Regions from separate parts of the Chromohalobacter sp. 48-RD10 genome, predicted to be linked through region 3. Evidence: predicted binding sites of a transcription regulator. Region 3 holds the regulator's gene; each other region holds the start of a gene.
What was found. The regulator sigma-54, encoded in region 3, starts transcription at its own class of promoters, with help from an activator protein. The targets are predictions, from matches to a motif close to TGGCACNNNNNTTGCTNT.
Positions count from the first base shown of each region.

Region 1: the regulator sigma-54 is predicted to act here: its motif matches at 4,184-4,201, upstream of urtA (urea ABC transporter substrate-binding protein).
Region 2: the regulator sigma-54 is predicted to act here: its motif matches at 2,398-2,415, upstream of OP496_RS05650 (P-II family nitrogen regulator).
Region 4: the regulator sigma-54 is predicted to act here: its motif matches at 5,590-5,607, upstream of OP496_RS15215 (amino acid ABC transporter substrate-binding protein).

Region 1 covers NZ_JARANX010000012.1:56,938-64,133, reverse strand. The annotation lists gene urtC (urea ABC transporter permease subunit UrtC) at 1-1,030, opposite strand, end outside; gene urtB (urea ABC transporter permease subunit UrtB) at 1,027-2,682, opposite strand; gene urtA (urea ABC transporter substrate-binding protein) at 2,801-4,051, opposite strand; gene cobA (uroporphyrinogen-III C-methyltransferase) at 4,443-5,315, opposite strand; gene serS (serine--tRNA ligase) at 5,476-6,753, opposite strand; gene OP496_RS12650 (FAD-binding and (Fe-S)-binding domain-containing protein) at 6,989-7,196, shown strand, end outside.
Region 2 covers NZ_JARANX010000003.1:148,898-156,093, reverse strand. The annotation lists gene OP496_RS05665 (hypothetical protein) at 1-6, shown strand, start outside; gene OP496_RS05660 (YifB family Mg chelatase-like AAA ATPase) at 202-1,716, opposite strand; gene OP496_RS05655 (accessory factor UbiK family protein) at 1,843-2,196, opposite strand; gene OP496_RS05650 (P-II family nitrogen regulator) at 2,454-2,792, shown strand; gene OP496_RS05645 (ammonium transporter) at 2,820-4,070, shown strand; gene glnK (P-II family nitrogen regulator) at 4,229-4,567, shown strand; gene OP496_RS05635 (ankyrin repeat domain-containing protein) at 4,664-5,185, opposite strand; gene OP496_RS05630 (GlxA family transcriptional regulator) at 5,364-6,344, shown strand; gene OP496_RS05625 (TauD/TfdA family dioxygenase) at 6,437-7,196, shown strand, end outside.
Region 3 covers NZ_JARANX010000002.1:388,164-395,359, forward strand. The annotation lists gene lptA (lipopolysaccharide transport periplasmic protein LptA) at 1-290, shown strand, start outside; gene lptB (LPS export ABC transporter ATP-binding protein) at 337-1,062, shown strand; gene OP496_RS04745 (RNA polymerase factor sigma-54) at 1,187-2,617, shown strand; gene raiA (ribosome-associated translation inhibitor RaiA) at 2,754-3,062, shown strand; gene ptsN (PTS IIA-like nitrogen regulatory protein PtsN) at 3,069-3,545, shown strand; gene rapZ (RNase adapter RapZ) at 3,587-4,483, shown strand; gene OP496_RS04765 (HPr family phosphocarrier protein) at 4,470-4,739, shown strand; gene mgtE (magnesium transporter) at 4,822-6,174, shown strand; gene pmbA (metalloprotease PmbA) at 6,209-7,196, opposite strand, start outside.
Region 4 covers NZ_JARANX010000026.1:267-7,462, forward strand. The annotation lists gene OP496_RS15190 (host attachment protein) at 138-572, opposite strand; gene OP496_RS15195 (hypothetical protein) at 838-1,302, shown strand; gene OP496_RS15200 (amino acid ABC transporter ATP-binding protein) at 1,325-2,092, opposite strand; gene OP496_RS15205 (amino acid ABC transporter permease) at 2,138-3,247, opposite strand; gene OP496_RS15210 (amino acid ABC transporter permease) at 3,249-4,427, opposite strand; gene OP496_RS15215 (amino acid ABC transporter substrate-binding protein) at 4,509-5,537, opposite strand; gene speE (polyamine aminopropyltransferase) at 5,662-6,525, opposite strand; gene OP496_RS15225 (VanZ family protein) at 6,604-6,972, opposite strand; gene OP496_RS15230 (DUF393 domain-containing protein) at 7,016-7,196, opposite strand, start outside.

The DNA.
Region 1 (7,196 bases), on a different contig from region 3:
GACGCAGATGTGTCATCAAGCCCGCCACGCCCTGCGGCAGGAACATGGTGACCACCACGAACAAGCCGCCCAGGAGAAACAGCCAGGCATCCGGCATCACACCGGTCAGCAGCGTCTTGAGATAATTGACGACCAGCGCACCAAGCAACGCTCCATAAAGCGTGGCGCGGCCGCCCAATGCGACCCAGACCACGACCTCAATGGAGAACAACGGTGCAAAGGTGCTGGGATTGATGATGCCTACCTGGGGCACGTAGAGCGCGCCGGCGATACCCGCAATCATCGCCGACAGCACGAACACCGCCAGCTTGACGTGTTCGACGCGGTAGCCGATGAAGCGCACTCGCGCCTCGGCGTCGCGCGTGGCCATGCACACCCGGCCGAGTCGCGAGCGGGTGACCGCCTTACAACCCCAGAAGGCCAGCAAAACCGTCACGCCCGAGGCCACGAACAGCGCCACCGTCATGCTCTCGCTGCTCAGCGAAAAGCCCAGCAATTCATCGAAGCGCGTCAGCCCGGTGCTACCGCCCATGCCCATCTCGTTACGGTTGAAGGCCAGCATCAACGCGAACGTCAACGCCTGGGTGATGATCGAGAGATACACCCCGGTGACCCGCGAGCGAAACGCCAACCAGCCAAACACCAGCGCCAGCAACCCCGGTGCCAGAACCACACCGAGCGCCGCCACGGGAAAGTGAGCCATGACACCCTGCCATGGCGCCAATGGCGACTGCTGAGCGGTCAAGTAGAGACCCATCGCGTAGCCACCCAAGGCAAAGAAGGCACCGTGGCCCAGGCTCAGGATACCCAAGTAGCCCCAGATCAAATCCACCGCCAGCGCCAGCAGCATGTAGGTCAGATACTTGCCGAGCAGCGAGACGACGGAGCCGTTCAAGTGCCAGGCATGATCCGGCGGCAAGGCATGCAGTACGACCACCGCCAGCATGCCGACGATCAGGACGACGCTGGTGATCCAGGTCGAGCGCTCATCGAGCAGTGAATTGCGTTTGAACATCGCGGCGATACTCATGACGTCCGCCCCTTGGGCGCGAAGAGACCCTGCGGACGTTTCTGGATGAACAGAATGACACCGATCAGCACGATCACCTTGGCCAGCACCGCCCCCACCCAGGGCTGCAGGACCTGGTTGATCACGCCCAGCGACATGCCGGCGACCAGGGTGCCCCAGAGGTTACCGACGCCACCGAAGACCACCACCAGGAAGGAGTCGACGATATAGCTCTGCCCCAGATTGGGCCCCACGTTGGTGATCTGCGAGAGTGCGACGCCCGCCAGCCCCGCCACACCGGCGCCCAGACCGAAGGTCAGCATGTCCACCCGCGCCGCGCGCACCCCCATCGAACGTGCCATGGCACGGTTCTGGGTCACTGCGCGTACCTCGAGCCCCAGCCGGGTATAGCGCATCAACGCCCATAGCGCGGCGAACACCACCAGGCAGAAGATCAGCACGCCCAGACGGTTGAGGGTCAACGATAGCGCTTCGTTGAGGTGCCACGCCCCCTGCAGCCAGTCCGGCGAGTTCACGCGCCGGTTGAGCGGCGAGAACACCGTGCGTACCAGTTGCTGCAGAATCAGACTGATACCGAAGGTCGCCAGCAGCGTCTCGAGCGGCCGGCCTTTGAGAAAACGAATCACGCTGCGTTCGATGAGAATGCCGAACGCCCCCGCAACCAGAAAGCCGCCAGGAATCGCCAGCAACAACGCCAGACCCGGCTGACCGGGCAATAATTGCTGGATCATCCAGGTGGTGTAGGCGCCCAGCATGATCAACTCGCCGTGCGCCATGTTGATCACGCCCATCACCCCGAAGGTGATCGCCAGGCCGATGGCCGCCAGTACCAGCACGGAGCCCGCGCTCAAGCCGAAGAACAGCGTCTGGCCACGCTCGTACCAGGCACGCTTGTTCTCGATACCGGCCAGCACCTCCTCGGCGTCGGCGGCAATCGGAGCGTCGCTATTGGCAATCGTCGTCAGGGAATTGCGCACGCGGGTATCGAGATTGCCGCTCAACGTCTCAAGGGCCGTCACATCGCCCTGCTCCACGCGATACAGCGCTAGTGCGGTTTCGAGCTCGGCGCGTACCGCGGAGCTTTCCTCGTTGTCGAGCTGTGTCGTGACCGCATCAACGCTCTGCGCATCGACTTCGCCGATCAAGCGTTTCGCGGCATCGAGGCGCGTGGCCTCGTCACCCGCGCCAAGCGACAGCGAGGCGATCAGGCCTTGCAACTGGGTACGCAGCGCGTTGTTGATGCGAAACGCATCGACACTGCGTCGGGAGCCCGTCCCGGCATCCTCATACGTAATGGCATCGATGATCGGCCATTCACGGCCGCTATCATCGGTGATGATGTAGAAACGCTCGCCACGGCGCTCGCGCGCCAGGCGACCGTCGAGAAGCGCCTCCAGCCAGCGTGTCTTCTGTGCCGCGTCGCTGGCGGCGATGGCCTGTGCGGCCTCGGCCTTGGCATCGAAATCATTGGTATCCAGCGCCTGCAGCAAGGTCTGGGCACGCTGCGGTGTCACCTCGGCCTGCACCGGCGAGACGAGGGCAAGCCACACCAGCAGTGCGGCCACGACCGTCAGACAATGCCGGAGATCGGAGCCGACTTGTGGGACGGTCACGCTTTTTGGTTGAACATTCGTCGCGTGAGTTGACGTCATCGAAGGATTCCTTCTCGCGCCGCGACGGTCGCGGCGCACGATTCGGGAGCGCCCCGTCCTTCAGGGCGTCATGACGTGTAAGGAAACGGTGGGCGATGCGCGCCCACCGTCAGCGTGCTTACTCGGCGCCGGCGCCGTCCTCACAGGTCATCGACTCGACGTTCAGCTTTCCGCAACGCAGCGGCGCGCGCCAGTCGCTGATCAGGTTCTGCGATTCCGGGAGATAGTCGGACCAGGCATCGCCCGCGACGTTGCCCGAGGTTTCCCAGACCACGCTGAACTGGCCGTCATCCTGGATTTCGCCGATCATCACCGGCTTAGTAATGTGGTGATTGGGCATCATCGCCGAGGAGCCGCCGGAGAGGTTGGGCACCGTGACGCCGATAATCGAATCCTTGACTGCATCCACGTCCGCCGTGCCGGCTTCACGCACCGCTTCCAGCCACATGTTGAAGCCGATGTAATGCGCTTCCATGGGATCGTTGGTCACCGCCATGTCGTCGCCGGTGAATTCGACCCAGTTGTCGATGAAGTCATAGTTGGCGTCGCTATCGACGCTCATGAAGTAGTTCCAGGCCGCCATGTGGCCCACCAACGGCCCGGTATCGATGCCGCTGAGTTCCTGCTCGCCCACCGAGAAGGCAACGACCGGAATATCGGAAGCGCTGATGCCCTGGTTGGAAAGCTCGGTATAGAACGGCACGTTGGCATCACCGTTGATGGTCGAGACCACGGCGGTCTTCTTGCCCTGGCTGCCGAAGTCGGCGACGTCAGAGACGATCGACTGCCAGTTGCTGAACCCGAACGGCGTGTAATTGACCATGATGTCTTCATCCGCGACGCCATGGTCCTTGAGATACGCCTCGAGAATCTTGTTGGTGGTGCGTGGATAAACGTAGTCGGTGCCCAGCAGCGCCCAGCGCTCCACGCCCTGGCTTCTCAGGTAATCGACGGCGGGAATCGCCTGCTGATTGGGCGCCGCACCGGTGTAGAAGATGTTTTCGGAAGACTCCTCACCCTCGTATTGAACCGGATAGAACAGCAGGCCGTTTTCTTCCTCGACTACCGGCAACACCGCCTTGCGCGACGCCGACGTCCAACCGCCGAAGATCACGTCGACCTGATCGTCGCCGGTCAGCATATCGCGTGCCTGCTCGGCGTACCGCGACCAATCCGACGCCGGGTCCATCACCACGGGCTCGAGCTTCTTGCCCAGCAGTCCGCCTTTCTCGTTCTGCTCTTCGATGAGCATCAGCATTTCATCTTTCAGCGTCGACTCGCTGATGGCCATGGTGCCGGAGAGCGAGTGCAGGATGCCGACCCTGATGGTGTCGTCTTCCTGAGCAGCGGCCGGCAACGCGATACCCATTGACAGCAACAATGCAGTGGTAGTGGAGATCTTGTTCACGAATGACTCCTTGCGGATCTGATTGTTATGCAGCGCGACTCACGCTGTTGTCGTGTTATCCAGCGACGACGCACGATGGCGTCTACACGACATGTCGCAAGGCATGTGCCAATCTCGTGCACCAGATTTAAAAACACCTAAAAAACAAGAGGTTAAGAAGTATACAAAAGGGACGGCATGCGCTTTTACGCACTGTTTTAGCGCAGCTAGACAATATGCATGCACCAACAGGAAGGTCTTGAAAGTCTCAAAAGCACCAATTAAGTGCAAAACTTCAGAAACTAAGAGAGAAATCGAATGCTACGTTCGGTGATCGAGTAGACACTTGAAGAAGGCAGGAAGACGGTTGGAATCAAACGCTGGAGGCGTTACCCAGTGGCGTGGGATGCTTACCGTCTTGCCAGCCTTGGCTGGTCGCGGCATCGGGCACGAACCAGTCCAACGTGCCGTGTAGGGAGACGACATCGCCGACCACGATCAATGTCGGCGGGCGGATATCGCCTGCGTCAATGGCCGCCAGCATTGACGCGGGGAGCGTCTCCAGCGTGCCTACATGCACACGTTGGCGCGCCGTGGTGCCCTGCTCGATCAACGCCAGTGGCGTCCGGCTCGGCAATCCATGCGCCTGCAGTTCGTGACGAATGGTCGCCAACGTCCCCAGCCCCATGTAGAACACCAACGTCTGCCCGGGGCGCGCCAGCGTCGGCCATTCGAGACCGCAGCCACCGTTTTTGAGATGCCCGGTCACGAAACGCACCGACTGGGCATGATCGCGATGGGTCAACGGAATCCCCGCATAGGCGGCGCAGCCGCTCGCCGCCGTGATGCCCGGCACCACCTCGAAGGCAATGCCCGCCTGGGCCAGGGTTTCCAGCTCCTCGCCGCCGCGCCCGAATATGAACGGATCGCCGCCCTTGAGTCGCACCACGCGATGACCGGCACACGCCCAATCGACCAGTGCCTGGTTGATGCCTTCCTGGGGCACGCTATGTGAGGAACGTGCCTTGCCGACATAAAGCCGTCGCGCCTCGGGATTGGCCAACGCCATGATTTCATCGCTGACCAGCCGGTCGTGCAGCACCATGTCGGCTTGCTGCAAAAGGCGTAGCGCCTTGAGCGTCAGGAGTTCGGGATCGCCGGGGCCGGCGCCTACCAAAGCGACATGCCCAGAACCGGGCGTGGCGCTCGGTTGACGTGATGTGGCGTCATGGGGAGATGCAGGCATGGCGTCTTTTATTCCCGAATCGACTTAAAAAACGAAATTATATAGCCAGAAAGATAAGGGTCTAGACTATCCGCAGGAAGGAACGTCTGGTTGGAAGGTTATAACCAAGTGACGAGGCATACCATTGCCCGCGTACGGCAATGGCATGCTCAAGACGACGTCAGGCGTTGATCCGCTCGACGCCGTCCATGTAGGCACGCAGCGCCTGGGGAATCACCACCGCACTATCGGCTTGTTGGTAGTTTTCGAGCACCGCCAGCAGGCAGCGGCCTACCGCCAGGCCAGAGCCATTGAGCGTGTGCACGAGCTGCGGCTTCTTCTGCTCGGGATGACGTACGCGGGCCTGCATGCGACGCGCCTGAAAATCCTCGCAGTTGGAGATCGAAGAAATCTCGCGATACGTTTCCTGGCTCGGCAGCCAGACTTCCAGGTCATAAGTCTTGGTGGCGCCAAAACCCATGTCACCGGCACATAGGGTGACCACGCGATACGGCAGCTCGAGCGCCTGAAGGATGGCCTCGGCATGTCCACGCATGGCCTCCAGCGCGTCATAGCTGGTTTCCGGCTCGACGATTTGCACCATCTCGACCTTGTCGAACTGGTGCTGGCGAATCATACCACGGGTATCGCGTCCATAGGCGCCGGCCTCGCTGCGAAAGCACGGCGTATGCGCCGTCAGCTTCAAGGGCAATTCAGCCGGGGTGAAGATCTGCTCGCGCGCCATGTTGGTCAGCGGCACTTCGGCGGTGGGGATCAAGTAATAGTCGTTCTCCCCTTCCAGCTTGAACAGGTCTTCGCCGAACTTGGGCAATTGCCCCGTGCCGGTGAGCGAGTCGTCATTGACGATATAGGGAACGTAGCATTCCTCGTAACCGTGCTCGCGGGTCTGCTTGTCGAGCATGAACTGCGCCAGCGCACGATGCAGACGCGCGATGGGACCGCGCATGACGGCGAACCGCGAGCCGGTCAACTTGGCCGCCATCTCGAAGTCGAGGTAGCCGAACTTGGCGCCCAGATCGACATGATCGCGCACCTCGAAGTCGTACGTGCCCGGCGTTCCCCACCGATTCAGCTCGACATTGTCGGCTTCATCCAACCCCTGGGGCACACTGTCGTGGGGAAGATTGGGCAGCGCCGACGCAAACGCGTCCCACTGCGCCTGCACCTCGGCGAGACGTGCTTTCGCCGCGTCGAGGCGCTCGCCCAGGTCACTGACCTCGTCGAGCAGTGGCTGGATGTCTTCGCCCGATGCCTTGGCCTGGCCGATCGCCTTGGAGCGCGTATTGCGCTCGTTCTGCAGGCGTTCAGTCTCGGTCTGCAGCTCGCGGCGCTGCGATTCCAGCGTCTCGAGGTGCGCCGTGTCGAGAGTAAAGCCGCGACGGGCCAGTCGTTCGGCGACCAATGCCGGGTCGCTGCGCAACAATTTAGGATCGAGCATGGATCTTATCCGTCGAAAAGAAATAATGAAGCCACGTGAATAGGCCCACATTGTAGGGAAAAGCCACGCCATTCACCACGCTCCCCACCTTCTCGAGCGAACTGGCGGGATGCGTCACGCGGCAGGCTGCAGTAAAGTATCCTCAATATCCCCAGACTGTATCGTCCCGACGACGCCGCACGGCCAGACGGTCGCAGAAACCGTCGCCCGGCGCTGACCGATAGCTTGAGACTTCATGATCGCACCCTTGGATACCCCGAAACGCGCCGCCACGCCCTACCTACGCTTCCTCGATGCGCTCGACCAGGCCGGTTTCAGTGGCGAAATCGCCCCGGACTACGCCAATCGCACGGTGATGGCCACCGACAATTCCATCTATCAGCGCCTGCCGCAGGCCGTGTTGTATCCGCGCGATGCCGAGGATCTCGCCTGTCTGGCACGCC
Region 2 (7,196 bases), on a different contig from region 3:
CGGTAGGCACATGAAAACGCCCCGCATAGGCGGGGCGTTTTCTTAATCCGGAGCCTCTTGAATATTCCACTCTTGGGTGCGAACCACCTTCGTGGTGGGCGGGCGCTTACACCGGTCTGCGCTTCCTTTGGCATTAAGGATGGCTCATACCGAGGATTCCGTCAATATGGAGCTGGCATTGGAGCCATAAGACGCCAGCCCTTAAACGCCCCCATTGCCGCCGATCAGCCGGTCCAGCTGGCGATAGCCGATGGCTTCCATCAGTTGGGGCTGTCGGGGGCGGGGCTCCTCGGCGAGGTCGGCGAGGGTCAGGGCGACGCGCAGCACGCGATGGTAGGCGCGGGCGGAGAGGTTGAGGCGGTTGAGCACGTCGGCCAGCCAGGTGCGCTCCTGGCCATCCAGTGCGCAGAGATTCTCCAGCGTACGGCTGGGTAAATAAGCGTTGAGCGCGCCGCGCTGGGCCTGGCGTTGGCGGGCGGCGAGCACACGCTGGCGGACGACCTCGGAGCTTTCGCCGCTGCGTTGCTCGGTGAGTTGCGCGGCGGGTAACGCGGGAACTTCCACCTGCAGATCGATACGGTCGAGCAACGGGCCCGAGATACGTGCCTGGTAACGTTGAACCTGGGCCGGTGTGCACACACAAGCTTTGCGCGGATCACCGAGATGCCCGCACGGGCACGGGTTCATGGCCGCGACGAGCTGAAAGCGAGCGGGAAAGCAACTCTGCATCAACGCCCGCGAGACGACGATCTGCCCCGATTCCAGCGGTTCACGTAACACCTCCAGCACACGCCGGTCGAACTCCGGCAATTCATCCAGAAACAGCACCCCGTGATGCGCCAGGGAAATCTCTCCCGGACGCGGCTTGCCGCCACCGCCTACCAACGCTACACCGCTGGCGGTGTGATGCGGCGTACGAAACGGGCGCTGCCCCCAGCGTTCTAGGATCGGCAGGCCGCATACCGAGCGCACGGCGGCCACTTCCAGCGCTTCATCTTCTTGGAGGGGTGGCAAAATCCCGGGTAATCGACTGGCGAGCATGGTCTTGCCGGTACCCGGTGGGCCAGCGAACAAAAGATTGTGGCCACCGCTGGCGGCGACTTCCAACGCCCGCCGGGCCTGCTGCTGGCCACGCACTTCGGCGAGGTCAGGCTCGGCCAAGCGCGGTGCAGGTCGCTCACCAAGTTGGTGCGGTGCAATTTTCTCCTGCTTGAGCAAGTGCGCGACGACCTGCGGCAGATCAGCGGCAGGGAGGACGTCCAGATCACCGGCCAACGCCGCTTCATCGGCGTTGCTTTCGGGCAAAAGCAGAGCACGCCCGGCACGACGCGCTTCCAGGGCCGCCGGCAAGACCCCGCGCACGGGACGCAACTTGCCATCCAGTGCCAGCTCGCCCAGACATTCCAACCCTGCCACAGCCTCGACGGGAATCTGCCCCGAGGCCACCAGAATGCCCAACGCAATGGGTAGATCGAAGCGCCCTCCCTCCTTGGGAAGATCCGCCGGGGCGAGATTGAGCGTGATACGCCGCGTAGGAAAGTCGAAACCGGCGTTGATCAGGGCGCTACGCACCCGCTCGCGGCTTTCTTTGACCGCCGCCTCCGGCAGGCCGACGATCGCCAATCCCGGGAGGCCGTTGGTGAGATGTACTTCGACCAGCACATCCGGCGCTTCCAGCCCCAAGCCGGCACGCGTATTGATGATGGCAAGCGCCATGCAGCCTCCTCCCGATAATATCAAAATATGCGTATACACTAATTGATTGGCTACAGTAACGCACGTGATGCGGAAGGTAGGGGACCGCCTCGACGGGCCGAGACGGCGTCAGTTAGCAGGCGACGATCAGTTCTTGTGCGAGGTATCAGACGTGCGCGTCTCGTCGGCGTCGTCCTTGGCGTCGTGTTCGGTCGTCGGCTCGGCACCTTCGGCGGCGGCCACCGGGGCGCTCTGGCCCACGTCCAGCGCCGCTTCCAATGCCGCGACCTGCGCCTCGAGCGATTCGACACGCGAACGCGTACGCTGCAGCACTTCCATCAGAATGTCGAAGTCTTCACGCGAGACCAGCTCCATGCGATCGAAGGCGCCGCGCATCACGCCTTGAACGCTGCGCTGGATATCTTCCGGCGCATGCGAGGCGTCCTGGAGCCGGTCGCCGACTTGCTGTGCGAGACGTGAGAAGAGGTCTTGTGTCGCCATGAGAGTTCCCTCGGATTGAACGTTTCCTTCCTCGCCACAGCATACGCAAGGCCGGTGAAGTACGCATGCCCTATGTTGGTGCAGACTCGTCAGCACTGCGCACCAAAACCTTGCGACGAGCGGCCCATGTTTGGGCACTACCCTCGGCGAAGTTTCCACATCTTTCCGTAAACAGCTGTTTTTAATGGCACACAGCCAATATGGCATGGCTTCTGCGTACGTCCCGAGAGGCGAAAGCCGACAACGGGAGAACTGGCATGAAGCTCATTACCGCCATCATCAAACCTTTCAAGCTGGACGATGTCCGCGAGGCGCTGGCCGACAACGGCGTCCAGGGGATCACCGCCACAGAAGTGAAAGGTTTTGGACGCCAAAAGGGTCACACGGAACTCTATCGCGGCGCTGAATACGTCGTGGACTTCCTCCCCAAGGTAAAAATAGAAATCGCCGTGGAGGAAGACCGATTGGAAGGTGTGCTGGAGGCGATCAGCAATGCCGCGAACAGCGGCAAGATCGGCGACGGCAAACTATTCGTCACGCCGCTCGAAGACGTCATTCGTATTCGTACAGGTGAACGCGGCGCCGACGCCGTTTAAGGCCAGGGCTGAAGGGAGACACAATAAATGACTGAAGATATTACGCAGCTATCGTACGCGCTCGACACTTTCTACTTTCTGGTCTGCGCCGTGCTGGTCATGTGGATGGCCGCCGGCTTCGCCATGCTCGAAGCAGGCCTGGTCCGCGCCAAGAATACGGCGGAAATCCTGACCAAGAACGTAATGTTGTTCGCCATCTCTTGCACCATGTATCTGCTGTTCAGCTATCACTTGATGTATTCCAGTGGCGCTGGCGGGTTCCTGCCAAGTCTGGGCTTCCTGCTTGGCGGTGAAAACAGCGTCGGCCAAGTGATGAGCAGCAACGGCGATATCTATTATTCCAATCGTGCCGATTTCTTCTTCCAGGTGGTGTTCGTGGCGACTGCCATGTCCATCGTCTCCGGGGCCGTGGCGGAACGCATGAAACTCTGGGCATTTCTGGCCTTCGCGGTGGTGATGACCGCGATTATCTACCCGACGTCCGGTTACTGGACCTGGGGCGGCGGCTGGCTCGCCGAGCTGGGCTATTCCGACTACGCTGGCTCGGGCATCGTCCATATGGCGGGGGCGGCCGCGGCCTTGGCCGGGGTGCTGGTACTCGGCCCACGTAAGGGCAAGTACGGCAAGAACGGCGCGATCTACGCCATTCCTGGCGCCAACCTGCCGCTGGCAACGCTGGGGACCTTCATTCTGTGGATGGGCTGGTTCGGCTTCAACGGTGGCTCCGAGCTGATGGTCTCAAACATCGATTCCGCCAATAACATGGCGCAGGTGCTGGTCAACACCAATGCCGCCGCCGCAGGCGGGGTGATCGCCGCGTTGATTCTCGCCAAGATCTGGTTCCGCAAGGCAGACCTGACCATGGCGCTCAACGGTGCTATCGCTGGCCTGGTGGCAATCACCGCCGATCCGCTGTCACCCACGGGTCTGGGTGCCATGCTCATCGGTGCCGTCGGCGGGCTGCTGGTGGTTGTTTCCATCGTGACTCTAGACAAGCTCAAGATCGACGATCCGGTGGGGGCTATCTCCGCGCACGGTGTGGCCGGCTTGTGGGGTGTCCTGGTGGTGCCCCTCACCAATAGCAGCGCCTCTTTCAGTGCACAGATCATCGGCGCCCTCGCCATCTTCCTGTGGTGCTTCATCGCCAGCCTGATCGTATGGTTGATCATCAAGGCCGTGATGGGTATCCGAGTCAGCGAAGAAGAAGAATACGAAGGGGTCGACTTGGCCGAATGTGGCCTGGAAGCCTACCCCGAGTTTTCCTCCAGCAAGACGTAAACCTTGCTGGAGTACCGAGTGAGCTGGCGTGCTCCCCTGGCCCCCTTCGGGGGCCTTTTTTAATCCCGCGACCAGCGGTGTATGCTTGCAAGCATGATCGTTGGGCATAATCGAGGGTGGTATGCGCCACCCGTATATACGATGCGAGGAGAAAGACGATGAAATTGGTGACCGCCATCATCAAGCCGTTCAAGCTCGACGACGTTCGTGAGTCGTTGTCCGAGATCGGCGTTCAGGGGATTACCGTCACGGAAGTGAAGGGCTTTGGCCGTCAGAAGGGGCATACCGAGCTGTATCGAGGGGCAGAATACGTGGTCGACTTCCTGCCCAAGGTCAAGCTCGAGGTCGCCGTCGACGACGACATGATCGAAAAGGTGATCGACGCCATCACGCAGGTGTCCAACACCGGCAAGATTGGCGACGGCAAGATCTTCGTCTCGCCGCTCGAACAGGTCATCCGTATCCGCACCGGCGAGACCGGCAAGGACGCGGTGTAAGCGCACTCAGCCAGCCGGCTGAAGCAGCCTCTGAACTCGCCATGCCCCTGCTCTCAGGGGCATTGTCGTTTCCAGGCGATTGTGGCGAAGAGGCGCTTACACGGCGTCGAGCATCGCGGGCGTCTGCGTCGCGCCCAGCGCCGAAGCGAGTTCGCTCGCCGTCATGCCTCGGCTGTCGGTGGCATGAGGATCGGCGTCTTGCGCCAGCAGGAAGTCGACGACCTCGGCGTTGTCGAACATGGCGGCGAACATCAATGCTGTCTTGTCGTCGGGAGAGCGGGCGTTGACCGAGGCGCCATGCGAGATCAACAGCTCAGCCATGGCAAAATCGCCCTTGAAGGCCGCGCCAGAGAGCGGATGATGACCGTTGTCGTTGTACATCTCGGGGTCCGCGCCCTGCTCGAGCAGTAGCCGCGTGGCTTCGAGATGGCCATGATAGCTGGCCAGCATCAGCAAACTGTCGCCCTTGTCGTTGCGCATATTGGGCGGCAAGCCCTGGGCCAGCCATCCGCGTAGCTTTTCCGACTCGCCGTTACGTGCGCTGTTGAAGATCTCCGTGGCCAGGCGGATCGTGGCCTCATCCAGCTCGGCGTTGGCGGCGGCGTCATCATCCGACATCGTGTCGTGCTCCTTGTAGCCTCTAGCATCGAGCGTAGCATGTCATTTCACGCGACGTGGAACACGATGCCTGTCCCGACGCTTCGCTCCATGCAATGGGAATGGGCTATGATAATCATCTTGCGCGCCTCGCTGCGTCACCGTTCGCCACCTGAGTCGCTACCATCACGGGGGAGAGATGCGTCTACATTATGCCGGGGCGTCACCCGAGCCCATCGGCTTTCTGCTGTTGCCGCGTTTCTCGATGATGGCGTTCTTCTCCGCCATCGAGCCGCTGCGCATCGCCAACCGCATTGCCGGGGAGCGGCTGTTCACCTGGCGCGTGATCGGCCTGGACGGCGCCTCGGTCACCGCCAGCAATGACATGACGCTGCTCGCCGACGACACTCTCGCCTCGGCGCCAGCCCTGCCCAGCATCGCCATCTGTGCCAGTTTCGAGCCCGAAGAGCGCCTGACTCGCCACTTGCTGCATTGGCTGCAGCAGCGCCACCAAAGCGACTGCGTGCTGGGCGGCATCGACACCGGCAGCCTGATTCTCGCCCGCGCCGGCCTGCTCGAGGGGCAGCGTGTCACCCTGCACTGGGAAAGCCTGCCGGCGTTTCGCGAACGCTTTCCCGAAGTCGACGCCGTCGAGTCGCTGTTCGAAGTCGGCCCGCGCGGTTTCTCCTGCGCCGGCGGCACCGCCGCGATGGACATGACACTGGACCTGATCGCTCGCCGCCATGGCGATGCGCTGGCCGCTGACGTTTCCGAGCAGCTGATTCATGCCCGCATGCGGCCTCGCCACGACCACCAGCGTCATGATCTGACCCAGCGCCTGGGGACCCACAAGCACAGCGTGATCGAGGCCGTCGCCTTGATGGAGCGTCACATTGAGACGCCGCTGACACTCGCCCGGCTCGTCGCACGCATCGGCATCTCGCTGCGCCAACTGCAGCGGCTCTTCGAACAAGAACTCGGCGAGCGGCCACGCGATCACTACCTGCGTCTGCGCTTGCAGCATGCCCGCCAGCTATTGCGGGAAACCGACCGCGACATTCTCAGCATCGGCCTGGCCAGCGGCTTCACCTCCGCCTCCAGTTTCTCGCGAGCCTACAAGCAGCATTTCGGTACCAGCCCGCGCCAGGCACGCCGTCCACTCCCGGACGACGCAACATGACGACTTGCGGCAAGAAGCCGTCGCTTGGGGTGTAAATATGGACGACGAGTCAGGTCATGCTAGGGCGACGTTTCGTAGCCAAGGATGTCGTCATGACTCTCTCCACGCCTGCTGCCACGTCTGCCAATACGCCCAGCGAGACGCTCCCCGCGACGCCGGATTACGACGCCTGGCCGGTCGAAGTCGCCATCGCCGAGGTGCGCCCGACACCACACCAGGTGGAAGTGCACTGGGAAGACGGTCGCACCAGCCAATACCACAGCATCTGGCTGCGTGAGAACGCCGCCGATGCCAGTACCGTCAACCCGGATACCCGCGAGCGTATTCTCGACCTCTCGCGTCTCGAAGACTGGCCCACCGTCAGCGAGGCGACTCTCGACGAGGCAGGCGCGTTGGTGATCGTCTTCGCGCCGGAGCAACGCCGCTTGCGCTTTCACCCCGGCTGGCTGCGCGCGCACGACTATACCCACCTGGCGGAACTCGATGCCCCGCTACCCCCCGCCACGTTATGGAAAGGCAGCGAGCGCGACGCGCCCACGACCCTCGATGCATACGACTGGCTCGACACCGGCGCCGATCCCCAGGCGCTGGATACCTGCCTCGAACAAGCGCTGGAAGCCGTCATTGGCGAGGGCCTGGTGCGGCTACGCCATCTGCCCACCGAGCCCGGCAGCCTCGACGCCATCGCCCGTCGCATCGGTCCACCGCGCGCCACCAACTTCGGCACGCTGTTCGACGTGCGCGCCAAGCCGGACCCCGAGTCCAACGCCTATACCTCGATCGCTCTACCACCGCACGTCGACCTGCCCACCCGCGAGTATCAGCCGGGCTTGCAGTTGCTGCACTGCCTGG
Region 3 (7,196 bases):
CCACGGTCACCGCCCATGGCGGGGGTGGCGAACGCGCCTATCTCGAGCAAAAGCCAGCGCCGGACGAGCCGGTGGCCAAGGGCTGGGGCGATACGGTGATCTATCATGCCGCCCAGCGTCGCGTGGAACTCATCGACAATGCCGAGCTACACCAGGCCCGGGATACCTTCAATGGCGCCTATGTCGAATACTTCCTCGACCGCCGCCAGGTACAGGCTCGCTCCGACGATGACGGCGATGGCGACCAGCGCGTTCGCATGACGCTGACGCCCCGCGATAGCGAGCAGTGACGTGTTTAGTGATTCACTCACCCCAGTTAGGTAGGACCCGACGCCCATGAAGACCCTGAGTGCCGCCAACCTCGCCAAGAGCTACAAGGGCCGCCGCGTGGTGCATGACATCAGCCTGACCATACGTCAGGGCAGCATTGTCGGACTTCTCGGCCCTAATGGCGCCGGCAAGACTACCTCGTTCTACATGATTGTCGGACTGGTAGGCGCCGATGCCGGCAGCGTGCACATCGACGAGCGCAACCTGTCACATGCGGCCATGCACGAACGCGCCCGCGCCGGTATCGGTTACCTGCCCCAGGAAGCGTCGATCTTTCGCAAACTCTCGGTCGCCGACAACATCATGGCAATTCTCGAGACGCGCCGCGATCTCGACAAGGCCGCGCGCAAGGCACAGCTCGAGCGCCTCCTGGAGGAGTTTCACGTCACCCACATTCGTGACAACCCTGGCATGAGCCTGTCCGGGGGCGAACGTCGTCGCGTCGAGATCGCCCGCGCCCTGGCCACCGAGCCCGCCTTCATCCTTCTCGACGAGCCCTTCGCCGGGGTCGACCCGATCTCCGTTGGCGAGATAAAGAGCATCATCCGCCAATTGCGTGATCGTGATATCGGTGTCTTGATCACCGACCACAACGTACGCGAAACCCTGGATATCTGTGACAACGCCTATATCGTCGGCGACGGTCAGATCATCGCCGAAGGACATGCAGAGGCCATTCTCGCCAACCAGAAAGTGCGTGACGTCTACCTCGGCCATGAGTTCAGATTGTAAACGCAAACTGCTGGAACCGCTGCACGCTTATATAAATGGCATGATTGTTGCTTTCATTCTTGCAAGTAGCGTCGTCGCGAGATAACGTACGAGAACCGTTTCAGGAAGCGACGATCGATTCTCCATGTCCATGAAACCTACCTTGCAGCTTCGCGTCGGCACGCAGCTGACGATGACGCCCCAGTTACAGCAGGCCATTCAGCTCTTGCAGCTTTCAACGCTGGATTTGCGACAGGAGATTCAGCAAGCGCTGGACTCCAATCCTATGCTGGAGCTCGAGGAGGACTTCGAAGAACGCGAGGTCAGCGAAACGCAGCAGGAAGATGATTGGGCAAGCGACATCCCCGAGAACCTGTCGCTGGATAGCGAATGGAGTGATACCTACCAGGATTCAGGCCCCTCACTGACGGGGGGTGGCGGTAGCGAGGAAGGCCCCGATATAGAGCGCAATACCGCGCATACCAGTCTTCACGACCATCTGGCCTGGCAACTCGCCATGGCCGACATGACGCCGCGCGAACATGATATTGCCGAAGGCCTGATCGATGCCATGGGGGCCGACGGTTATCTCACCCTGCCCCTGGACGAGCTTGTTGACGGTTTGCGCGGCCAAGGCCTTTCGGGGCTCAAGGTGGGCGATGTCGAACACGTCATGATGCGCGTACAACAGTTCGATCCCACTGGGGTAGGCGCCCGCGACCTACGCGAGTGTCTGTTGCTGCAACTCGGCGCCCTCCCTGAAGACATGCCGCTGATAACCCAGGCCAAGCGGCTGGTACGCCAGTTCCTCGCAGCTCTCGCAGGCAACGACCGCAAGTTGCTCAAGCGACGCTTGCGCCTCGACGATGAAGAGCTCGACCACGTCATCGCCCTCATTCGGTCCCTCGACCCGCGCCCCGGCCTCGCCTTCGAGGACAGCAGCAACGATTATGTCATTCCCGACCTCATCGCGCGGCGCATCCGACAGGATTGGCGCATCGAGCTCAATCCCGAGGCCCTGCCCCGCGTACGTATCCAACCGGATTACGCTGCACTCATCAAGCGCGCCGACAAGAGCGACGACAACACCTTCCTCAAGCAGCATCTACAAGAAGCCAAATGGCTGCTCAAGAGCCTTTCGAGCCGTAACGACACCTTGCTGCGCGTGGGCCAAGAGATCATGGCACGCCAATTCGACTTCCTCGAACGCGGCGAGGAAGCCATGAAACCGTTGATCCTGGCAGATATCGCCGACGCGGTAGACATGCACGAGTCGACCATCTCCCGCGTGACCACGCAGAAATTCATTCATACGCCTCGCGGCGTCTTTGAGCTCAAGTATTTCTTTTCCAGCCACGTCGGGGGGCAAGGCGAAACCGACGCCCATTCCAGCACGGCAATTCGTGCACGCTTGAAGAAATTGATTGGCGACGAGCCACCACGCAAGCCTCTATCCGACAGCAAGCTCGTCGACCTCCTGGCTCAGGACAGCATTCCGGTCGCACGACGCACCGTCGCCAAGTACCGTGAAGCGATGGGTATACCTTCCTCCAGCGAGCGCAAGCGACTCGCCTGAACGCGGGCAGTTTGCACGTATCGGCCACGCTGCGTAGACTCGCTGCGGTCTTCGTTAGCCAGCCTTGATCCAGGGCTATGCAGCGCTCTAAAAAGGGTTACAATCGAAGTGCCAACCGATGGAATAGGAGCGTGCCATGCAAGCCAATATCACCGGTCACCACATCGAATTGACCGATGCTCTACGCGACTACGTCAATGAAAAGCTCGCGCGTCTGGAACGCCACTACGACAACATCACTACCGTCCAGGTCACGTTATCCATCGAGAAGGAACGCCACCTGGCTGCATGCACGCTTCATGCCGCAGGCGCGGACCTGCACGCCGATACACAAAGCGACGACATGTACGCCGCTATCGACGCCCTAACCGACAAGCTCGACCGTCAGCTCGTCAAACACAAGGAAAAGGTGCAGGCACGCGCTCAGGGCGCCGGTGCCCGTTAATTCGCCATGATATTGGAAAGCATCCTACCCCCCGAACGCGCACTCTTCGGCGTTGCCGGGGGGAGCAAGAAGCGTGTGCTGGAATTTTTCAGCACCTTCATCGCGCAGAACACACCCAGCCTCGATAGCCAGGAAGTGTTCGGACGTCTCATCGGCCGCGAACGATTGGGCAGCACCGGTATCGGTAATGGTGTCGCTATCCCGCATTCGCGCAATCCGCATTGCAAGGAGCCGATTGCCGGTTTTCTACGCCTGCAGGAGCCCATCGACTTCGATGCCACCGATGGCGACCCCGTCGACCTGATCTTCGTTCTGCTGGTTCCAGAAGAAGCCGACGATGCCCATCTGTCGTTGCTTGCCCAGGTTGCCGCCATCATGAACGATAGCGCCATTCGCACCAAACTACGCCAGGCACAGACTCAACGACAGCTCTACGACACTCTGATCGAGGCCATCCGCCAGCACGACACCAGCGCAAACTGACATCCGCGCATACTGATACTCGCGCAACACAAGGGGCGCTCATGCAGCTCGTGATCATCAGCGGCCGTTCCGGCTCCGGCAAATCGATTGCCCTCCAAGCACTCGAGGATCTCGGCTACTACGCGATCGACAACCTGCCGGCCAGTCTCATGGCACCCCTGATCGATGAGCTACGTGAAGGCCCGCCGTCACGCACGCATATCGCGGTCAGTATCGACGCACGCAATCTTCCCGATGCCCTGAGACGCTTCCCGGTGCTGCTCGAAGAGATCCGCGCCCGAGGCATTCAGTGCCAGGTCGTTTATTTGACCGCCGACTCGCGCATACTACTGGAACGCTACTCGGCGACGCGCCGTCGTCATCCGCTGACGCGAACCAGTGAAATGACGCTCGCCGAGGCCATCGAACAGGAACAAGCCTACCTTTCGTCGATTCGCGATATCGCCGATCTGGTCATCGACACCTCCAACCTGTCGGTACACGAACTGCGTGGCCGCATCGCCGAGCAGGTGGCACGCCATAGCGGCCGACACCTGACCTTGACGTTCGAGTCATTCGGCTACAAACGCGGCGTCCCGCTGGATGCCGACATGGTGTTCGATGCGCGCTGCCTGCCCAACCCTTACTGGGACCCTCAGCTACGCGGTTTCGACGGTCGCGATTCTCAAATCGTCACGTTTCTCGAAGCCTACCCCGACGTTCACGCCATGGCCGACGATATACGTCAGTGGTTGGAACGCTGGCTCCCCGCCTATGTTGCCAGCAATCGTAGTTATTTGACCGTCGCGATCGGCTGCACCGGTGGCCAGCACCGCTCGGTATACCTGATCGAAGGGCTGGCTCGGTATTTTGCGACACAAATGAGTGGAGTGCGCCTACGCCATCGCGAATTGGGCGTGCAAGCCGCACTGCCGGAGGATGGCGATGCCGCGTCGTAGGCTGCAACTCACCAACAAGCGCGGCCTCCACGCACGTGCCGCGACCAAGCTCGTGCAATGCTGCCAACCTTATGCGGCGCGCGTCTGTGTGTTCCATGGTCAGCGTGAAGCGGATGCCACCAACATCATGTCACTGCTCATGCTGGCAGCCCCCTGCGGGACCGAACTCGACATTCAAGCCGAGGGCGACGACGCCGACGAGGTACTCAAGGCCCTCACCACCTTGTTCGAGTCACGCTTCGAGGAAGATGCTTGATTAGCGAACAGCGTTCGCGCCTGCCCGAAGCGATGTTAGAATTACGCTTCGCCCAAGAATCGACAAAGGATGCCGATTCCCCATGAGCCCCAATCACAAGCAATTACAGCCTCGGCTGGACCGCCTCAGCGAGGCCTTGGAAAGCGGTGCGCTGGACCAGGCGCGGCGCATGCTCAATCGTGGCCTGGCCCCGGTCGATGTCGCCCATCTGCTTGAATCAACGCCGCCGCGTGAGCGCAATGTGCTGTGGGAACTGGTCGACCCCGAATTGCAGGGCGATGTGCTGCAATACCTGGGTGACGACATCCAGAGCGAATTCCTGAGCCGCATGGACGCCGAACAGCTCGTCTCGGCGACCGAAGGACTCGACGTCGACGACCTCGCCGACTTGCTGCAACGCTTGCCCAACACGGTCATTCACGAAGTACTGCAAGCCATGGAGGCGCAAGAACGCCAGCGGATCGAGACCGTGCTGTCCTACCCCGAGGACACCGCAGGCGGCTTGATGAACACCGACACCATCACCATTCGCCCGGATATCACCCTGGACGTGGTGCTGCGTTATCTGCGCCGACACGAAAAGTTGCCCGACTCCACCGATACGCTGCTCGTCGTCACCCGCCGCGACGAACTGATCGGCACGCTACCGCTCAATTTGCTGTTGGTATCCGACCCTTCGATCCTGGTCCGCGAGGTCATGAACACCGATTTTGCTTCGGTGCAAGCCACGGCCGCGGACACCGAGGTCGCCAGCCTGTTCGAGAAATTCGATCTCATTTCGGCACCGGTGGTGAGCACCGACGGCGCCCTGCTGGGCCGAATCACCATCGACGACGTGGTCGACGTCATTCGCGAGGATGCCGAGCACCAGGTCATGAGCATGGCCGGCCTCGACGAGGACGAGGACACCTTCGCGCCAGCGTGGCGTACCGGGCGTCGACGCGCCGTATGGCTAGGCATCAACCTGATTGCGGCGACCATCGTATCGTTTGCCATCGGCATCTTCGAATCGACCATTCAGCAAATCACTGCGCTGGCCGTGTTGATGCCCATCGTCTCCAGCATGGGCGGTATCGCCGGGTCGCAGACGCTGACGGTGCTGATTCGCGGGATCGCCCTCGGACACGTCGGCGGCGCCAACGTGCAGTGGCTGCTGGTCCGCGAAATGCTCTCGGGGATGATGAACGGTGTGCTATGGGCCGTGATCGTGGCCCTGGTCGCCATCGTGCGCTTCGACGACTACAAACTCGGCGGCATCATCGCCTTGTCGATGGTCATCAACCTGACCGTCGCCGCACTGGCCGGCACCGTGATTCCCGTGCTGCTCAAGCGCCTGAAGATTGACCCAGCGCTCTCGGGAGGCGTGCTCTTGACGACGATTACTGATGTGGTCGGCTTCGTCGCGTTTCTGGGACTGGCCACAGCGTTTTATTGAGACGCGGCGCTGAGGCACCGCGTCACCGAGCTTTTTACTCGCCCGCCACCATCATGTCGCCGATCAACCAGCTCCCGGTATGCACACTGCCGCGCGTATCGGTATCGCTGCCTACGCCTTGGATATTGGCGAACATATCGCGCAAGTTGCCGGCAATGGTGAATTCCTCGACGGGATGCTGAATCTTGCCATCCTCGACCCAGAAGCCCGACGCACCGCGTGAATAATCGCCGGTCACGCCATTGACCCCTTGCCCCATCAATTCGGTAACGAGTACGCCACGCCCCATCCGCGCGAGCAATTCATCCCGCGAAACTAGAGGCGCCTCGATACGCAGATTGCGCGCGCCACCGGCATTGCCGGTCGTGGTCATTTCCAAGCGCCGCGCACTGTATGCCGAAAGCATGTAACTCGCCAAGCGTCCCTGGTCGATGAACACGTTGTCGCGCGTGGCGACGCCATCATTATCGAAGGCCGTACTCGCCATGGCGCCATATTCACGAGGCCGTTCACACAGCGTGAACCACTCGGGGAAGATAGTCTCACCCAACTGACCACACAGGAAGGATGCCTCGCGATACAAGGCGCCTCCGGCGATGGCGCCCATGAAACTACCCACCAAACCGCTGGCAAGCTCGGGCGCAAAGAGCACCGGCATTCGACCTGTCGCTGGTGAGGCTGCCCCCAAACGGGCCAACGTCTTCTCGGCAGCACGTCGACCCACCGCCTCGGGCGACTCCAAGTCCGCTGGATTGCGTACCGAGGTATAGTCGTAATCGCGCTGCATGTCCGCTCCCTGACCGGCGATGAGCATGCACGACAGCGAGTGGTGGCTTCCGCGCTGGCTCCCCAGAAATCCATGGCTATTGCCATAAACGCGCACGCCTTCACCACTGGATAGGCTCGCCCCCTCGGAGTTGGCGATACCCTCGACCCCGCGACCGGCGGACTCGCAAGCAAGTGCCAGTTCGATGGCATCGTCGGTGCTCAACGGCCAAGGATAATGGACGCCGAGATCCGGC
Region 4 (7,196 bases), on a different contig from region 3:
TAGCCCGACATGATCCGGATGCGAAGCGATGTGAACGTTAATGAGTGCCTATCGTTGAAGAACGCCTCCCTTGATTAACGGCACTCATGGAAAAACGTTAAGCGCGATGATTCTTCATATTGGTGCGAGTCTTCACATCAATTGAGAGGCGGACGAAACTTCTCGGCCAACTCCTGCTCGTCAGCACTCGATAGATCCTTGTCCAAGGTATGGATGACGCAGGCCTGAGTCGGCTTGTCGAGTTTCTGACGAACCAGACCCAAGAAATGCGGCGCGGCGGCAATGATGAACTCATCGGCTTTCCCTTGAGTGCGCGCCTGGCGGAGATAGTCGGCGACTTCCTTGGCGAAGAACGCGGCATGCTTTTCCATCGTGGCATCGTCGTTGCCGGACTGATGTGGCGAATGCGATGCCACATCGTCGGCCCCTCCTTTTCCACCCGTACGCAGATCGCCAGTATGCAAACGGCCCTCGGGATGAATCAACGTATCGACTTCACGGACCACGCCGGCTTGATGCGCGAAGACACGCGCACGCGAGGCATTGGCGGTCACGATATAGCGTTTGTCCATGTCTGACTCCTTGATCGGGGGGTTACCGGCATCCCGGGCAACGGCGCCTCCTGCGCCGTTGATATCCGGCCGCCTCTTCGCACGAATGGCGGCCCGTCAAGCATCGAAACACAGCGCATCTCTGTCAACCTCGCGGCAGGCGTCGGCACACCGCGACATCCGCGTGGCATGGCAACGACAGGTTCATGCTTGGCGCAAACCTGCTAACATCGCGTCGCTGGACAGGAGTCACCGGCTACGAGCGCGATCTGCCAGGGAGAGCGACATGCGCGACTTTATCTTGATGCGCCGCCCACTACCGCGACGGACGTTGATCTTTTCTCATTGTATGCTGCAAATCGGCCTGCTGTTGGTCGGCAGCGTGTGGCTATGGCGCCATTCACCGTCAGCAAACGGGTTGTCTTGGCAGGCTAGCTGGCCGATGCTGGCACTCGGCGGAGGCGCGCTGCTGCTCGCCATGGCGTTGGTACGCCTGTTCGCCGAGTTATGGATGGCACCGCATCACATGCAGGCACGCCGAAATGGTCTTGCCCCCGGCGACGTGATGACGCGCGCCATCGACCGGCGCCCGGCCATGCACGACCCAGAACAGGCCTGGATCGGCACGGCGAAACCGCTCGACCCGGACGAAGGCGTGGTAGGCCAGGCGCGCGTAACGCAGCCCCGCCAGTCAACCACCACGAAACGGCAGCCGACCACACCCTCCCAACGTCAGGAACCCAGCCTTTAGCTCTTAGCCATCTCGCTCCCGCTTAGTGGCCGAGAATCTGGCTGAGAAACAGCTTGGTGCGTTCCGAGCGCGGATTATTGAAGAACGTCTCCGGCGGCGCCTCTTCGATGATCTGACCCTGGTCCATGAAGATGACGCGATCAGCCACCGTCTTGGCAAAACCCATCTCGTGCGTGACGCAGAGCATGGTCATGCCTTCGCGGGCCAGTTCGATCATGACATCGAGCACTTCCTTGATCATTTCCGGGTCAAGCGCAGAGGTCGGCTCGTCGAACAGCATCACCTCAGGGCGCATGCACAGCGCCCGCGCAATCGCCACGCGCTGCTGTTGCCCGCCCGATAATTGCCCCGGGTACTTGTACGCCTGATCGGCGATCTGAACGCGCTCCAGATACTCCATCGCGGTCTTTTCGGCTTCGGCTCGCGGCTTTTTCTGCACCCAGGTCTGCGACAGGCAGCAGTTCTCCAGCACGCTGAGATGCGGAAACAGGTTGAAGTGCTGAAACACCATGCCGACGTTACGGCGAATCTGTTCGATACGCTTGACGTCTTGGGTCATGGACATGCCATTGACCACGATCTCGCCTTGCTGATGGCTTTCGAGATGGTTGATGCAGCGAATCAACGTCGACTTGCCGGACCCCGAGGGGCCGCATACGACGATACGCTCGCCGCGCTTTACCGTCAGGTCGATATCGCGCAGCACGTGAAAATCGCCGTACCACTTGTTGAGACCCTTCATCTCGATCATCGGCGTTTCGCCGTGAGAGGTAGCAGTCGCTTGGCTCATGATGCAGTTCCTTGGCGTTATCGTTATTGGTTTAGTCGTTATGATTCAGTCCGTGTGGCCAGTCTGTAGGCGCTTCTCGATGTACTGGCTATAACGCGACATACTGAAACAAAATACCCAGAATACTAGGGCAGCAAACACGTACCCTTCAGTGGCAAAGCCCAGCCAATCACTATCGGTCAGGCCCGCTCGGATGATCGCCAGCAGATCGAACAGCCCGATGATCAAGACCAACGAGGTATCCTTGAACAGCGCAATGAAGGTATTGACGATCCCCGGGATGACCAGCTTCAAGGCCTGAGGCAACACGATCAGCCCCATGCGATGCCAGTACCCGAGCCCCAGCGCCTTACCCGCTTCATCCTGCCCACTGGGAATGGCCTGTAGCCCGCCTCGTATGACTTCCGCCATGTAGGCACTCCAGAACAGCATGATCCCCACCAGCGCACGCAGGAGCTTATCGAACTCGACTTCGGTCGGTACAAACAGCGGTAACATCACCGAGGCCATGAACAGCACGGTGATCAAGGGGACGCCACGCCAAAACTCGATGAAGACGACGCTCACGGCCCTGACCAGCGGCATGTTCGAACGCCGCCCCAAGGCCAGCACGATACCGATCGGTAACGAGCCGACGATACCGATCGTGGCCACGGTCAGGGTCAGCATCAGCCCGCCCCAGTTACGGGTCGAGACGTGCATTAGCCCGAAGTGGCCACCCAGAAGCAAGACATACGCCGCTACCGGAAAGCCGATCACTGCGATGATCGCGGCCCAGCGTTTGCCCGGAATCCTGGGAATCGCTAACCAGGCAAGCAGTCCTGCCATCAACGCAAAGACGATATCCACCCGCCAGCGCGCGGCCTCAGGGTAGAAGCCATAGATGATCGACTCGAACCGTGCGCTGATGAATACCCAGCAGGCGCCTTCGCCACTGCACGCCTGACGCGAGTCGCCAAGCCAGTCGGCCTGTATCAAGGCCCATTGCACTAAAGGCCACAATGCCCATAGCAATACGCTAATGGTGATCACCGATACCACGCTATTGAGGGGACCGTTAAACAGGTTGCGCTGTAGCCACTTCACGACGCCCCGATGCGCATTCGGTGGACGCCGCGCTTCAATCATCACATCACGCATGGATTCACCGGCCATCTCAACGCTCCTTGAGCAACGTACGCGCGTTATAAACATTCATCAGTGCCGATACCACCAGGCTGATCACCAGATACACGGCCATCGTCATGGCCACGATCTCGATGGCCTGCCCGGTCTGATTGAGAGTCGTGCCCGAGAAGACAGCCACCAAGTCGGGATAACCAATCGCCGTGGCCAACGAAGAGTTCTTGATGAGATTCAGATACTGGCTCGTCAGTTGCGGCACGATGACGCGCATCGCCTGGGGAATCACCACCTTGCGCAAGGTAATACCGCCCGGCAGGCTCAGCGCATTGGCCGCCTCGACCTGCCCCCCAGGGACCGACTGGATGCCCGAGCGCACGATCTCGGCGATAAAGGACGCGGTATAAATCGACAATGCCAACCATAAAGCGACCAGCTCGGGCAGGACTCTCACCCCACCGCTGAAGTTGAAGCCTGTCAGCTCGGGAATGGACCATTCGAGCGGCGCCCCCGTGAGCAGGAACACCAATAGCGGCATGCCAATGATCAAGCCCGCGCCCAGCCAATAGATCGGCAAGGCCTTGCCGGTACGAACCTGGCGGCGCTTCGCGCAGATGCCCAGCGCAATCGCCGCCACGATGCCCACAAGCAAGGCCCAAGGCGTCGCCGCGAAACCGCTGAGGGGCTGCGGGTCGGGAATGACCAATCCGCGCACGTTGATAAAGACGATTTCCAGCAGACTGAGACTTTGGCGAGGACTGGGCAGTGCCTGCAGCACCGCGAAATACCAGAACAGGATCTGGACCAGCAGAGGGATGTTACGAAAGATTTCCACATAGGCAGTCGCTAGGCGCGCTAACAACCAGTTCGACGACAGCCTGGCAATCCCCACCGCGAAGCCAATGATCGTCGCCATCACGATACCTAAGGCCGAGACCAGCAAGGTATTGAGCAAACCAACGAAAAAGGTACGCCCATAGGTACTGTCGCCGGAATACTCGATCAACGTCTGCGGAATGGAGAAGCCCGCGCGCTCATCGAGAAAACCAAACCCTGTGGAGATTCCTCTTGCTTCGAGGTTAGCCATCGTATTGACGACGATAAAACCAATTAACGCCGCTAACGCCGCTAATAACACACCTTGTAGTACATAGGCACGAAACGTCGGATTACGCCACAACGCAACCCGATCGCCGGAAGGAGAACGCGACATGTCGATCCTCTAATACGCTGACACAAGAAGACACCCCGCAGGTCATGCGGGGTGCTATCATCGAGTACTTGACAAACCGTATCAGCGGACCGGCGGCGCGTAGAGGATACCACCCTCGTTCCACAGGGCGTTCATACCCCGCTGGATTTTCAGAGGTGAATCCTCACCTACCGTTCTAGAGAAGACTTCTCCGTAGTTGCCGACTTCCTTGATGATGTTGTACGCCCAGTCGTTGGAAAGGCCGAGTTGCTCACCATAGTTGCCGTCCTGACCCAGCAGGCGTGCCACCCCGGGATTGGGCGGGTTATCGCGCATTTCATCGACGTTGTCGCTGTTCACGCCCATCTCTTCGGCGTTGACCATCGCGAAGATGGACCACTGCACGATATCCAGCCACTGATCGTCGCCCTGGCGGACCACCGGTCCCAGCGGCTCCTTGGAAATCAGTGTCTCGAGAATCTCGACACTATCCGGCTCGGGAAGCTGCAAACGCAGTGCACTCAACTGAGAGGTATCGGAGGTCAGCACGTCGCAACGCCCGTGAGCAAACCCTTGGGCGGTCTGATCCGGCGTGTCGAACGTCACGGTATTGATATCGATATCGCGCGAGGGGAAGTAATCGGCCAGGTTCAATTCGTGGGTGGTGCCGGACTGGATACAGATGGAAGCACCATCAAGGTCTTCCAGGCTTTCGATGCCCAGGTCCTTGTTCACCATGAAGCCTTGACCGTCGTAAAACGTCGTCGTGGTGAAGTTCAGGCCGAGGGAGTTGTCACGCGTTGCCGTCCAGGTCGTGTTGCGCGACAGCACGTCGATTTCCCCCGACTGCAGCGCGGTAAAACGCTCCTTCGCGGTCAAGGGTGTAAATTCGACTTTCTCGGGATCGCCAAAGATAGCGGCGGCGATGCCGCGACAGGTTTCCACATCGAGCCCTTGCCACTTGCCATCGGCATCTGGTGCCGAGAATCCCGCCAGCCCGACGTTCACCCCGCAGTTGAGGGAGCCACGTTCCTTTACATCATCGAGCGTCGCCGCTTGGGAGGCCGTTGCCAGTCCTCCCAGCAGTAGTGCGGCGGGGAGGGCAACCATGAACTTGTTGTTGTACAGCATGCAGAAGCTCCTTGCGTTATTGTGATGGCTTGTTCGAGAGCCACTTTCAACATTAGCAAGGAGCCTGCCAATCTAGCCAATATACCTAAGTCACATGCCTTTAGCGTTTTTCACATGTTGCACATCACACCGATAATGCACGACGCATGAACGGCGGCAGTGCCAATGCACCACGATGGGTCTCGACGCTGTAGTACTCGAGCGGGAATTCCACCGCAGCGGCAGCGGTCTCGCGAAAGCGCGTCACGTCGTTACTCTTGCCGGCCAGCGTGACACTCCACCAGCCCGAGGGATAGACCGGCTGCGGAAACGGCAGCGTGGCAACACTATCGAAGCCGGCGCGCTGCATGTCGGCACGCAACTCGCGAATGATCGAGCCCGTGTGATAAAGCGGTGATTCACTCTGCTGCACCAGCACACCACCGTCGGCCAACAGGCGGTGACAACGCGCCAGGAAGTCGGCCTCGAAAAGTCCTTCCGCCGGGCCCACGGGGTCGGTGGAGTCGATAATCATGACGTCGACGCTGCCTGCCGGCGCGTTTTCCACCCATTTGACGCCATCCTCGAACTTGAGCGTGGCACGCGGGTCGTCGTTGGACGCCGTCAGTTCGGGAAAGTAACGCTGCGAGGCCCGGGTAACCTCTTCGTCGATGTCGATCTGCACGACGTCCTCAACGCCCGGATGCTTGAGCACCTCGCACAACGTGCCACAGTCACCGCCGCCGATGATCACCACGCGTTTGGGCGCAGTGTGCGCGAACAGCGCTGGATGCGCGATCATCTCGTGATAGAGGAAGTTGTCGCGCGTGCTGAGCATCACGCAGCCGTCGAGTACCATCAAATTACCGTAGGTCTCGGTGGCGTAGACTTCCAGATGCTGATAGGGGCTTTGTACCTCGTGCAACTTGTCCGTGATCATGAGTGAGAAGGCACTGCCGTGGCTGTCGAACACTTCAGTGAACCAGCCCTGGTCGAGACGCTCGGTCATGGGAACCCTCGTAATCGCTATCGTCAAAGCCCCTTCGAGAGGCCAAAATCGCATTCATGGAAAGTTGCGCAACATAGCCTATCCGCGCGCGACAAGAAAGCGCCTGGGCAGCAGCCAATGACAGGCCCCTACCGCAGCGAGTGCTCCCAGCGTATTGGCCAGCACATCGGCCCAATCGGCACCGCTGCGTCCCGGCACGCCCAGTTGCAAGCCTTCAACGAGGAGACCATAACCGACAGCCAGGCCCAGCGCCGTCACCGCGCGTAGGCCTCCCAGGCGCAGTAGCGCTGCCAGCCCTGCATAGGCGATGAAGTGGTTGAACTTGTCCCAGGGCAGGTCCTGGGGCATCTCCGCGCCGGGCGTCAGACTGCCCCAGGCGATCACGGCAACGCTGACGCCGGCCAGCACCAGGCACGACCAGCGAAGAGAGCGAAGGGAAACAGGCATGGCTTACACTCCTTGTGGCGGATGGCTATGTTATGGCCGGTAGTCATGGACGGCATCCCATCAAGGTGAGCGGCAAGCCCAGCCGCCGACAGGTCGTTTCGTCCAGGTGCAATACCCAGCTCGCACGCGCTTGTTGCGACCAATCGGTCACCGGTGCCAGATGATGGCGCCAGCGTCCGACGACATGATAGACGCCATCGCGCCATCCACGCGGCAACCAACGC